One region of the Streptomyces boetiae genome, then DNA from elsewhere that is predicted to be linked to it. Evidence: riboswitches for the same ligand, from Rfam matches in the RefSeq annotation. Region 1 holds a riboswitch; each other region holds the start of a gene.

Region 1 (4,030 bases):
ATCGCCGAGCGCGGCGACCTGGGCGTGGCGCTGGTCGCGGTGCTCCTGGTGGGCGCGAGCGCGGCGATCTGGGCCCGCTCCCGGCGCCGTCCGGTGGACCACTCGAATGTGAACGACACGACCGACGGCACGACCGATGACACGATCGAGGTGAACGACCGCGGTGACGGGCCGCCCGCGCCCGTCGTCACCCCCGTCCCGGTCCGCGCGGCCGGCGCCGGGACCGAGGCGGAGGTGACCGCGTGAACGTCGACTGGGCCGTCCTGGGCCAAGTGATCCTGGTCTCCGTGCTGATGACCACGGCCGTGGTGGGCCTGTTCTCCCTCGGCATCCGCGCCGGCGCCGGCGGCGGCCGGGCCGCGGAGGGCACGCCCGGGACCAACGCCGCGACCCGCGCGGCCGGTTACCTCTGCTTCGCGCTGTGCGCCGCGGCCGTGGCCTACGGCATCTGGATCATCGCCACCTAGCCGCGGCGGCCTCCGGAAGCCGCGGCACCCGGGCGGCAGCGGCGCGGCTTGCGCCGAACCGCCAGCGCCCGTCGGCCGGGCGTCCGGCGACCCGGTGGCGGCAGCAGCCGCGTTCCGCGCCGCCGGAGCGACTGCCGCCGCACCACGGGCGCGCCCTCGCGGTGGCCGCCGCCGCGACCGGCGGGAAACGGCCGCGCGCCATTCGGGCGTTGACGCGCGCCACCGTGGCGGTCCGGCGCGGCGGGCCCCGACACATGAGGGACGGATCACGTAACGCACGGTTGACGGAGCTTCCGGGGCATGGTGGACTCAACGCTGCCAAACGGCGGCAGGAGAGGAAGCCGGTGCGAATCCGGCGCGGTCCCGCCACTGTCACCGGGGAGTGCTCCCCCACCGTGCGTCACGGCCCCGCGAGGGGCTGGAAGGCCGGGGGAAGCGCCGATCCGGGAGCCAGGAGACTCTCACCGCCGGTCACGTCGAACGCAGGGCGCGGACCCTGAGTGAGGACATACGCCATGCCCGGCCCCCGCAGCGGCCCCCTGCCCACAGCCCTGTCCCCGCGAGGTTCCGCCACGGGCCGCTGACGACCCGATGCGCGCCTCCTCCCCCCGCCTCGCCGCGGCCACCGCCGCCGGTCTGCTCCTGGGTTACCTCGGCGACGTGCTGGCCGGCGACCCCCGACGCGGCCACCCCGTGGCCGCGTTCGGCCGCGCCGCCGCCGCGCTGGAGCGCCGCCTGTGGCGCGACCACCGCGCCGCCGGCGCCCTGCACGCCGCGCTGTGCGCGGCCGGGGCCGCCGCCCCCGCGCTGCTCGCCGCCCGCACCCGCCCCGGCCGTTCCGCCGCGGGCCGCGCCGCCGTCACCGCCGCCCTGGCCTGGGCCGCGCTCGGCGGCACCGGCCTGGCCCGCGAGGCGCGGGCCGTGCGCGACGCCCTCGCCGCCGGAGACCTGGACCGCGCCCGCGCCCTGCTCCCCCGCCTGTGCGGCCGGGACCCCCAGGCCCTGGACGGCCCCGGGCTGGCGCGCGCCGTCGTGGAGTCGGTGGCCGAGAACACCTCCGACGCCGTGGTCGGCGCCCTGGTCTGGGGCGCCGCGGCCGGGCCGTCCGGCCTGGCGGCCTTCCGCGCCGTCAACACCCTGGACGCGATGGTCGGTCACCGCTCCCCGCGCTACCTGCGGTTCGGCTGGGCAGCGGCCCGCCTGGACGACCTGGCCGGCTGGCCCGGCGCCCGCCTGACCGCCGCCCTGGCCACCGCCGCGGGCGGCGACCCGCGCGGCGCCGCCCGCGCCTGGCGCGAGGACGCCCGCCGCCACCCCAGCCCCAACGCGGGCCCCGTGGAGGCCGCGTTCGCCGGGGCCCTCGGGCTGCGCCTGGGCGGCACCCTCTCCTACGGCGGCCGGGTCGAGCACCGCCCGGTCCTCAACTCCCCCGGCCGTGCCGCGGACTGGGCCGACATCGACCGCGCGGTGCGGCTCTCCCGCCGGGTCGGCGCCCTGGCCCTGGCGCTGGCCGCCGCCGCGGCGTACGCCGGGAGGCGCGCGTGAACGGCCGGGGCGGAGGCGCGCTGCTGGTGGCCGGGACCACCTCCGACGCCGGCAAGAGCGTGGTGACCGCCGGTATCTGCCGCTGGCTGGCCCGCCAGGGCTGGAAGGTGGCGCCCTTCAAGGCGCAGAACATGTCGCTCAACTCCTTCGTCACCCGCGAGGGCGCCGAGATCGGCCGCGCCCAGGCGATGCAGGCCGCCGCCGCCCGCGCCGAGCCCAGCGCGCTGATGAACCCGGTGCTGCTCAAGCCCGGCGGCGACCGCACCAGCCAGGTCGTGCTGCTGGGCCGCCCCGCCGGGGAGCTGTCCGCCCGCGGGTACCACGAGGAACGCCGCGGCCGGCTGCTGGCCACCGTCACCGACTGCCTGGAGCAGCTTCGCGCCACGCACGACGCGGTGATCTGCGAGGGCGCCGGAAGCCCCGCCGAGATCAACCTCCGCCGCGGCGACATCGTCAACATGGGCCTGGCCCGCGCCGCCGGCCTGCCCGTCGTGGTCGTCGGCGACATCGACCGCGGCGGGGTCTTCGCCTCCTTCTTCGGAACGACCGCCCTTCTCTCCGCCGGGGACCAGCGGCTGATCGCGGGCTACCTGGTGAACAAGTTCCGCGGGGACGCGACCCTGCTGGACCCGGGACTCGACATGCTGCGCTCTCTGACCGGCCGCCCGGTGCTGGGCGTGCTGCCCTTCCGGCACGGCCTGGGCATCGACGAGGAGGACGGCCTGCGGATGTCGCTGCGCGGCACCGTCCGCGAGGCGAGCGCCGCCCCGCCGCACGGCCCGGACGTGCTGCGGGTGGCCGTGGTGCCGCTGCCGCTGATGTCCAACTTCACGGACGTGGACGCCCTGGCCGCGGAGCCGGGCGTGGCCGTGCGCTTCAGCGACCGGCCCGAGGAACTGGCCGACGCGGACCTGGTGATCCTGCCCGGCACCCGCGGCACCGTCCACGCCCTGGCCTGGCTGCGGGAGCGCGGCCTGGACGCCGCGCTGGCCCGCCGCGCCGCCGAGGGCCGCCCGGTGCTGGGCATCTGCGGCGGCTTCCAGATCCTGGGCGAACGCATCGAGGACGAGGTCGAGTCCAAGGCCGGGACCGTCCCGGGCCTGGGCCTGCTGCCGGTGCGGGTGCGCTTCGCCCGGGCCAAGACCCTGGCCAGACCCGGGGGCCACGCTCTGGGCGAGCCCGTCTCCGGCTACGAGATCCACCACGGGGTGGCCGAACTCACCGGCGGGGACGAGCCGTTCCTCGACGGCTGCCGCTCCGGCTCCGTCTGGGGCACCCACTGGCACGGCTCGCTGGAGTCGGACGGCTTCCGCCGGGCGTTCCTGCGCAGGATCGCCGCCGACGCCTCGCGCGCCTTCGTCCCCGCCCCCGACACCCGCTTCGGCGCGCTGCGCGAGGAGCAGTTGGAGCGCCTGGGCGACCTGATCGAGGAACACGCCGACACCGCCGCCCTGCTGCGGCTCATCGAGGAGGGCGTCCCCGACGGCCTCCCCTTCATCCCGCCGGGAGCGCCATGACCACCGCCACGACCGACGCCGGCACGCCCGCCCCGGACGCCGGGCCGGCCGTTGTCCTGCTGTCCACCGCCGACACCGACCTGCTGGCCGCCCGCGCCGCCCGTGCGCTGGGCGCCGACTACCGCATCGCCAACCCCTCCCGCACCGACCCGGCCGCCGACCTGCCCGCGCTGCTTCGGGGCGCGGGCCTGGTGGTGGTGCGGCTGCTGGGCGGGCTGCGCGCCTGGGAGGAGGGCGTCGCCGCCGTCCGCGCCTCGGGCGTTCCCGCGGTGCTGCTGGGCGGGGAGTCCACGCCCGACGCCGAGCTGATGGCCGCCTCCACGGTCCCGGCGGGCGTGGTCGCCGAGGCCCTGGCCTACCTGGTCGCGGGGGGCCCCGAGAACCTCGCGGAACTGGCCCGCTTCCTGTCCGACACGGTGCTGCTGACCGGCCACGGCTTCGCCCCGCCCCGCCCCACGCCGCCCTTCGGCGTGCGCGGGCAGCGCGCCCACAAGCCCGAAC
Region 2 (4,030 bases), on a different contig from region 1:
GCTCCCCCAGCCGCCGCCTGGGCGGCATCGACAACCGCGGCAGCCACTTCTACCTGGCGCTGTACTGGGCCCAGGAGCTGGCGCGGCAGACCGAGGACGCGGCGCTGGCCGAGGCGTTCGACGGGCTGGCGAAGACGCTGGGCGAGCAGGAGCAGACGATCGTCGGGGAGCTGATCGCGGTGCAGGGCTCCCCGGCCGAGATCGGCGGCTACTACCACCCGGACCCGGCGAAGGCCGCGGCCGTGATGCGGCCCTCGGCGGCCTTCAACGAGGCGCTGGCGACGCTGGGCTGACACGGCAGGCGCGGAGCGCGACGGCGGGGCCCCGGGCCGGGGGGACGGCCCGGGGCCCCGCCGCGTCGCGGAACCGGGAGGGTTGGCCCGGGGGCCGGCGGGCACTCGTCGCAGGTCACCCGGGGTCCGGGGCGCCGAACGGAGGGCGGGACGTGGAGCGAGCGACGGTGGGAGTCGAGGAGGAGTACCTGCTGCTGGACCGCGAGAGCGGGCACCCGGTGCCGCTCGGCCAGCGGGTGCTGGCGGAGGCGGGCGCGCAGCCCTCGGTGGACGCGGGCGAGGTCGAGCCGGAGCTGCTTCAGGCGCAGGTCGAGGCGGAGACGCCGGTCTGCCGCACGCTGGAGGAGGTCGGCGGGCACCTGCGGCGGCTGCGCGGGGCGCTGGCCGAGGCCGCCGCGCGCGCGGGCGCGCGGCTGGTCGCGAGCGCCGCGGCGCCCACGCGGGGCCGCGTCTCGGTCACGGACCGCCCCCGGTACCGGGCGATGCTGGCTGACGCGCCGCAACTGGTGGACGAGCAGCTGATCTGCGGCATGCACGTCCACGTCGGGGTCCCCGACCCGGAGGCCGCGGTGGCGGCGCTGAGCCGGGTGCGGCCCTGGCTGCCGGTGCTGGTGGCGATGGCCGCCAACTCCCCCTTCTGGGACGGCGCGGACACCGGCTTCGCGAGCTGGCGCACGGTGGTCTTCGGCCGCTGGCCGGTCAGCGGGCCGCCGCCGGACGTCGCGGACGCCCGGGAGTACCGGCGCCGCACCGAGGACCTGCTGAGGACCGGCGTCATCCGCGACCTGGGCCAGATCTACTGGCAGGCCAGACCCTCCCAGCGCTACCCGACGCTGGAGGTGCGGGCACTGGACGTGGCGGTGGACCCCGAGGACGCGGTGGTCTTCGCCGGGATCGTGCGCGGGCTGGTCCTCACCGCGCTGCACGAGGAGGCAGCGGGCGCCCCGCGCCCGGCGGGCGCGCCCCCCGAGCTGGTGGCGGCGGCGAATTGGCACGCCGCGCGGCACGGGCTGGCGGACACGCTGATCGTTCCGGGAACGCCCGAGCGGCGCCCGGCGGCCGAGGTGGTCTCGGCGCTGGTGGAGGGCATCGCCCCGGCACTGGAGGCGGCCGGGGACGCGCCGCGGGTGCGCGCGGGCGTGGAGCGGCTGCTGGCCTCGGGCGGCGGGGCGGCCCGCCAGCGCCGCGTGCTGCGCGAGGGGGGTCCCGAGGCGCTGCTCGCCTTCCTCGGCGCCTGAACGCCCGGCGTCCCCGGCGCGCGCACGCCCGGCGTGCCCGGGACGTCAACGCCCCGCGGTGAACGACGCCCGGACGCGGGGCGTTTCGCGGCGCTCGCGCGGTGTTACCCGGAGGTCATGACGGACAACGAGAAGCACACGCAGACCCCCGAGGCGGACGCCGAACGCGTGGCCAAGCGCGGCGAGAAGACGAGCGGCGGCAGAACGTCCGGCACGAAGCCGGCGGCGCGCGGGTCCGGCGGCGGGAGGCCGGCGGCGAAGAGGACGGCCGCCAAGACGGCAGCCGGGAAGACGACGGACGGCAGGACGACGGGGACGGCCGCGGCGGGGAAGAAGGCGGCCCGGAAGGCCGCCACCGGGGGCGGCGCCGCGGGGAGGACGGCGGCGGACGGCGACCCCGGGAACGCGAAGGGCGAGCCCCGGGACGGGACCGGGGGCACGGCGGCGGGCGAGGCCGCGCGCGGGGCGGCGAAGTCGGCCGCCGACGCGGCCGGGACAACGGCCGTGCGGGCCGCCGGGGACGGAACGCGGGGGAGCGCCGCAGGCGGTGCGGCCACGAAGGCGGCGGGCCGTGCCGGCGAGACGGCCGCGAGCGCGGCGGGGAAGGCCGCGCAGGCCGGAGCCGTGGCGCGGGAGAAGGCCGGGGAGGCCGGGCGGGCCGCGGCCGGTGGGCTGGCGGGGGCCGGGCGGGCGGTGGCCGTCCCCGTGGGCCGGGCCGCCTCCGCCGCCGCGGCCGGGTGGACCCTCGTGCGGCACCGCAAGGCCGTGGCCGCCGGGGCGGCGGCCGGCCTGGCGGGCGTCGCGGGCGCGGCCTTCCTCGCCGGCCGCCACGCGGGCAGGTCCTGAGACCCGCCCCGCCCGCGCGCGGGCCCCGGGAGGGAGAAAGGCCCGGGGCCCCCGCCCGTCCGGGGCGGGCGGGTCGCTCGGGGGACGGGGGTCCTCCCCGGGACGGGGTTCCGAGCATCCGCCGGGATGCGGACGACGGCCCGTGGGGGCCGCTTCCACGGTGCTGGAGCGCCGGTCGTCGACGGCCGGCGCTTCTCCCTTTCCCGCACCTCCCGCAGTCCTCCCGCCGCGCGGCGGCGGGCCCCGTGACCGCGCAACAGCCGACCGGGATGTCTTGCCGAGCGGGGCCGGTGCCACTACTGTCCGCAGGGCCTTGGTGCTCGGGAAGCCGGTGGAAGACCGGCGCGGCCCTCGCCACTGTGATCGGGAAGTCCGGCTCCACTCCTTGACGGAAGCCACTGGACCACCGCGGGAGACCGCCGGTCTGGGAAGGCGGAGCACGGGCGGCGTCACCCGTCAGCCAGGAGACCGGCCAGGGCGCGTTGTCCATCCACGAGGTGTTGGAGAGGTCTGCCCGGCATGCATATCGCCGAGGGCTATCTGCCCCCTGTTCACGCGGTCGCCTGGAGCGCCGCCGCCGCCCCCTTCGTCGTCCACGGAGTCCGCGTCCTGACCCGCGAGGTCAGGGAGAACCCCGAGTCCACCCTGCTGCTCGGCGCCTCGGGCGCCTTCACCTTCGTCCTCTCCGCGCTGAAGATCCCCTCGGTCACGGGCAGTTGCTCGCACCCCACCGGGACCGGCCTGGGCACCATCCTCTTCCGGCCCCCCGTGATGGCCGTGCTCGGCACCATCACCCTGCTCTTCCAGGCTTTGCTCCTCGCGCACGGCGGGCTGACCACCCTGGGCGCCAACGCCTTCTCCCTGGCCGTCGCGGGCCCGTGGGCCGGCTGGGCCGCCTACCGGCTGCTGCACCGCGCCGGAACGCCCCTGATGGCGGCGGTCTTCGCCGGGGCGTTCGTCGCGGACCTGAGCACCTACTGCGTCACGACGGTGCAGCTCGCGCTGGCCTTTCCCGACCCGGCCGGCGGATTCCTGGGCGCGGTGGCCAAGTTCGGCGGCATCTTCGCCGTCACCCAGATCCCGCTGGCCGTCAGCGAGGGCCTGCTGACCGTGCTGGTGCTGCGGCTGCTGGCCCAGTCCAGCCCCGGCGAGCTGGCGCGCCTGGGCGTGCCGGCCGTCGCCCCGGCCCCGGCTTCCCGGAGCGGAGAGGCGGCGGCCCGGTGAAGCGCGCGACGCGGATCAACCTGCTGCTGGTGGCGGCCGTCCTCCTGCTGGCGGTCCTGCCGGTGGCCCTGGGCCTCGGGGACCGGCAGGAGGAGCCCTTCACCGGCGCGGACGCGCAGGCGGAGGAGGCCATCGCGGAGAACGACCCCGGCTACGAGGCGTGGTTCACGCCGCTGTACGAGCCGCCCTCGGGCGAGATCGAGTCGGCGCTGTTCGCGGCGCAGGCCGCGCTGGGGGCGGGGGTGCTGGCCTACTACCTCGGCCTGCGGCGCGGGCGCCGGCAGGGCGAGGAGCGGGCGGCCGACGCGGCGGGGCCAGGGGGCGGGCCCGGGGCCGGCGCGGCCGGGTCGTAGGCCGTTTCCGTGCTGCCCATCGACGCGGCGGCGCACAGCAGTCGCTGGCGCCGCCGCCATCCCCTGGAGAAGGCCG
Region 3 (4,030 bases), on a different contig from region 1:
CGCCCCGCCCAGCGCGGCGGCCGGAAGGACCCGGCGGTGGTCGCCGCCGACGACCAGCCGCACGGCGTGCGGCAGCATCAGCCCCACGAAGCCGATCGGCCCGGCCGCCGCCACCAGCACGCCCGTCACCAGCGAGAGGGCCACGAACAGGCGGGTGCGGAAGCGCCCCACGTCCAGGCCCATCGTCCCGGCCGCCTCCTCGCCGGCGAGCAGCAGGTTCAGCGGGCGGGCGCAGGCCGCGAGGGCGGCGAGCGCCGCGCCCAGCACCGCCGCCGGGAGCCAGAGGGTGTCCCAGCGGGCGCCGCCGAGGCCGCCGAGCATCCACGCCAGCACCTCGCGGGCCTCGTTCCCGCGCTGGGTGAGCAGCAGCAGGCTGGTCAGCGCCGAGAGGACCGAGGCGACCGCGACCCCGGCCAGGACCAGCCGCAGCGCGGTGATCCGCCCGGCGGCGCGGGCCGTTCCGTAGACCAGGACCAGCGCCAGCAGCGCCCCGGCGAACGCCCCCAGCGGCAGTGCGTACATGCCCGCGAACGTCACGCCGCCGACGATCACGGCCACCGCGCCCAGCGAGGCGCCCGAGGAGACGCCCAGCAGGTAGGGGTCGGCCAGCGGGTTGCGCACCAGCGCCTGCATGGCGGTACCGAGCACCGCGAGCCCGGCCCCCACCACCGCGCCCAGCAGCACCCGCGGGGCCCGCACCTCCAGCACGATCGTCTCCCGGGGCCGGGACCACCCGGCCTCGGGCCAGGGCAGGCCCAGGCCCCCGCGCAGCAGGATGCCCCACACCTCGCCGGGCGGAACGGCCACCGAGCCGGCGGTCAGCCCGGCGGTGACGGAGGCCAGCAGCACGGCCGCCAGGCCGGCCAGGACCAGCGGGAACGGCGGCCGGCGCCGGGCGTTCTCCCGCTCCGGCGCCGCGGCCCTCACCGGAACCGCTCGGGGTGCAGCGCGCGGGCCAGCTCCTCCACCGCGCCCGGGGCGCGCACGCCCACCAGGGTCGCGGTCAGCGGCAGCACCACGAACCGCTCCTCGCGCACGGCCGGCAGGCCGGCCAGCGCCGGGTGCGCGCGCAGGAAGTCCCGCTTGCGCGCGACGTTGCCGCCGTCCTCGTCGCCGTAGTCGTAGATGACGATGACGTCGGGGCGGCGCTCCACGACCTGCTCCCAGGAGCCGTCGGCGAAGACCGCGTCGAGGTCGCCGAAGACGTTCTCGCCGCCGGCCCGCCGGATCAGGTCCTGACCGAGGCCGAGGCCGCCCGCGGTGAACGGCGCGGACTCGCCGCTGTCGTACACGAACACCCTTACCGGATCGGCGCCTCGCACCGCCTCGGCAGCCGCGTCGGCGCGCCCGGCCAGCTCCGCGACCAGCTCCTCGGCGCGGTCGGGGACGCCGAAGATCCGCCCTACGGTGCGGATTTCCTCGTAGGCGTCCTCCAGCGTGACGGGCCCGTCCTCGCAGTACTCGCGGTTGAGGTGGGTGGCGATCCCGGCGTCCTCGAAGGCCTGGCGGGAACGGCCCTCCCGCTCCGCGAAGGCGCTGCCGTAGCCGCCGTAGACCAGGTCGGGCTCCGCCTCCAGCACCTGCTCGAACGAGGGCTCTTCGGCGGCGAGTTCGGGTATCGCCTCGTACGCCTCGCGGTACTCGGGCAGCACGGCGGAGTCGGGGTAGGCGGTGCCGGCCATCGCGTCCTGGAGACCCAGGGCCAGCATCAGCTCGGCAGGGTGCTGATGGATCGTCACCACCCGCTCCGGCGGGGCCTCGTAGGTGGTGCTCACCCCGCAGTTCTCGACGGTGACGGGGAAGCCGGCCGCGGCCGGCCCGCCGGAACGGCCGGGGTCGCCGCCGTCCCGGCCGCCGGAGCCGCAGGCGGCGAGGAGGGCCAGAACCGCGGCGAGCAGCGCCGCCGCCAGGGCGCGGGGCAGCGCGCCGTTCAGAAAGCGGGGGGCGCGCCGTCTGGGGCGCGCGGGGAAGCGGACGTGCATGGGAGACCTCCTGGGGGGTCCACGCCCCTCGGACGGTGGCGACGGGTCAGTCTCCTGACTCCCGGATCGGCGCCTTCCCCGACCTTCCCGCGGGCGCGTGCGCCCGCAGTGGTCCGCGGTGGGGTCGGCTCCCCGGTCACAGTGGCGGGACCGTGCCGGATTCGCACCGGCTTCCTGTCTCCCGTCGCCCTGTTGACGCCCGCAGCCTACGCCCCGCCCCGGCCGCCCTCGGTACCGGGGCCCCCGGGGCCGGTCGGGCGCCCGGGCGCGGCCGTGCTCCCTCCGCCCGCCCCCGGGCCGGAGAGCACGCGGTCGCAGCGCGCGCGGGAGCGTTCCACCATCGCGGCGTTGGGCCGGTCGTTGCCGTCCACCCGGGCCCGGGCCGCCGCGGGCCGGTCGCCGTGCGCGGTGTGCCGGGCGAACAGCCGCGCGTCCCGCAGCGCGGGGGGCGCGTCCACGTACCAGACCTCGGCCATGCACGCCCGCGCCTCGCGCCAGCCGGGCAGGTCGCAGGCCAGGTAGTTCCCCTCGGTGACGATCAGCCGCGCCTCCGGGCGCACCCGGTGCCGCGCGGCCACCGGCTCGTCCAGCGTGCGGTCGAAGTCCGGGACGTAGATGTCGTGTCCGGCCTGCGCCGGGTCGAGCAGCCGGTGCAGCAGGGCCACGTAGCCCCACACGTCGAAGGTCTGCTCCGCGCCCTTGCGGGAGCGCAGCCCGAGCCGGTCGAGCTGGGCGTTGGAGAGGTGGAACCCGTCCAGCGGCACGTACGCCGCCGGCACGTAGATCGCGCGCGAGCGGAGCGCGTCCACCAGCGCGCGGGCCAGCGTGGACTTCCCCGCGCCCGGCGGCCCGGCCAGGCCGAGCACGGCCCGCGCCCCTCGCCGCGCGGCCAGCGCGGCGGCCTCGGCGGCCAGTGCCCTCGCGTCCATGCCCGCAGCCTACGGCGGCGGCAAAGCCACCGACTCCGGGTCCCGGTCCAGGCGCAGCCCGCGCCAGGAGGGCTGGCGCAGCCGCCTGTCGCCCGTCCAGCGGCGGAAGGCCACGTCGGCCACCAGCCGCGGCTCCACCCACCGGGCGGTGCGGGCGTGTTCGCGCGGGACCGGCTCGCCGAACGGGCTGGTGGCGCGCGCCAGCGGGGCCAGCCGCGCGGCGAGGTCGGCGAGCGTCGCCGCGCCCAGGCCGCTGCCGACGTGGCCGATGAAGCGCAGGGTGCCCTCCGCGTCGTGCGCGCCCAGCAGCAGGGAGCCGACCCGGCCCGCGCGCCGCCCCGCGCCCGGCTGCCAGCCGCCGATGACCGCCTCCTGGGTGGACACCAGCGGCTTCTTCACCCACAGCGGGGAGCGGCGGCCCGGGTGGTAGGGGGAGCCCAGGCGCTTGGCGACCAGGCCCTCCAGCGTGTGCTCGGCGGCCACCCGCAGCAATTCCTCGGGGAAGGCTCCGGGGCCGGAGTAGTGCGGCGGGACCGCCAGCCGGGCGGCGGCCGGGTCGGCGGCCGAGCCGATCTCCGCCAGCAGCGCGCGCCGCTCCTCGTAGGGGGCGCGCAGCAGCGGGTGCCCGTCCAGCCGGGGCAGGTCGAAGGCGAAGAAGGTCACGGGCACCCCGGCGAGCCGCCCGGGGGAGGGGGCGCGCTGGTGGCGGCGCTGGAGCAGGCCGAAGTCGGGGCGGCCCGCGTCGTTCAGCGCCACGATCTCGCCGTCCAGCACGGCGTCCCGGCCGCGCAGCGCCTCGCGCAGCGCCCCGCCGGCCAGCTCGGGGTAGACGGCGGTGAGGTCGTTGCCGTTGCGGCTGGTGAGCCGGGTGCCGCCGTCGGCGGCCACGCGCAGGCAGCAGCGGTAGCCGTCCCACTTGAACTCGTACGCCCAGGCGCCGGTGGGCAGTTCGCCGTCCACCGCCAGTATCGGCGGCACGGCCTCGGGGACGGGGGCGGGGCGGGGGGCGGTCGCTGGCACCATGCGCCCAGTGAACGCCGCCGCGCGCCGCCACCCCCGCAGCCTCACCGCAACGGCCGACACCCGCGCGTTGCGAGGGCCTGCGGCCGGCAGACGGGA

Evidence for each region. A riboswitch is a leader RNA that binds a small molecule or an ion and turns the genes downstream of it on or off. The one in region 1 is predicted to bind cobalamin.
Region 2: another riboswitch for cobalamin. It lies ahead of RM780_RS02895 (energy-coupling factor ABC transporter permease); the one in region 1 lies ahead of RM780_RS07420 (cobalamin biosynthesis protein).
Region 3: another riboswitch for cobalamin. It lies ahead of RM780_RS18025 (ABC transporter substrate-binding protein); the one in region 1 lies ahead of RM780_RS07420 (cobalamin biosynthesis protein).

What each region holds. Positions count from the first base shown of each region.
Region 1 is NZ_JAVREN010000007.1:192,628-196,657, reverse strand. Features, by position in the region: gene RM780_RS07430 (inorganic phosphate transporter) at 1-246, shown strand, start outside; gene RM780_RS07425 (hypothetical protein) at 243-467, shown strand; cobalamin riboswitch at 803-927, shown strand; gene RM780_RS07420 (cobalamin biosynthesis protein) at 1,059-2,012, shown strand; gene RM780_RS07415 (cobyric acid synthase) at 2,009-3,529, shown strand; gene cobN (cobaltochelatase subunit CobN) at 3,589-4,030, shown strand, end outside.
Region 2 is NZ_JAVREN010000003.1:115,597-119,626, reverse strand. Features, by position in the region: gene RM780_RS02910 (NADP-dependent isocitrate dehydrogenase) at 1-293, shown strand, start outside; gene RM780_RS02905 (carboxylate-amine ligase) at 446-1,531, shown strand; gene RM780_RS02900 (hypothetical protein) at 1,649-2,377, shown strand; cobalamin riboswitch at 2,675-2,868, shown strand; gene RM780_RS02895 (energy-coupling factor ABC transporter permease) at 2,897-3,601, shown strand; gene RM780_RS02890 (energy-coupling factor ABC transporter substrate-binding protein) at 3,598-3,954, shown strand; gene cbiQ (cobalt ECF transporter T component CbiQ) at 3,964-4,030, shown strand, end outside.
Region 3 is NZ_JAVREN010000027.1:2,546-6,575, reverse strand. Features, by position in the region: gene RM780_RS18030 (FecCD family ABC transporter permease) at 1-927, opposite strand, end outside; gene RM780_RS18025 (ABC transporter substrate-binding protein) at 924-1,982, opposite strand; cobalamin riboswitch at 2,030-2,159, opposite strand; gene RM780_RS18020 (nucleoside/nucleotide kinase family protein) at 2,189-2,911, opposite strand; gene ligD (non-homologous end-joining DNA ligase) at 2,921-3,934, opposite strand.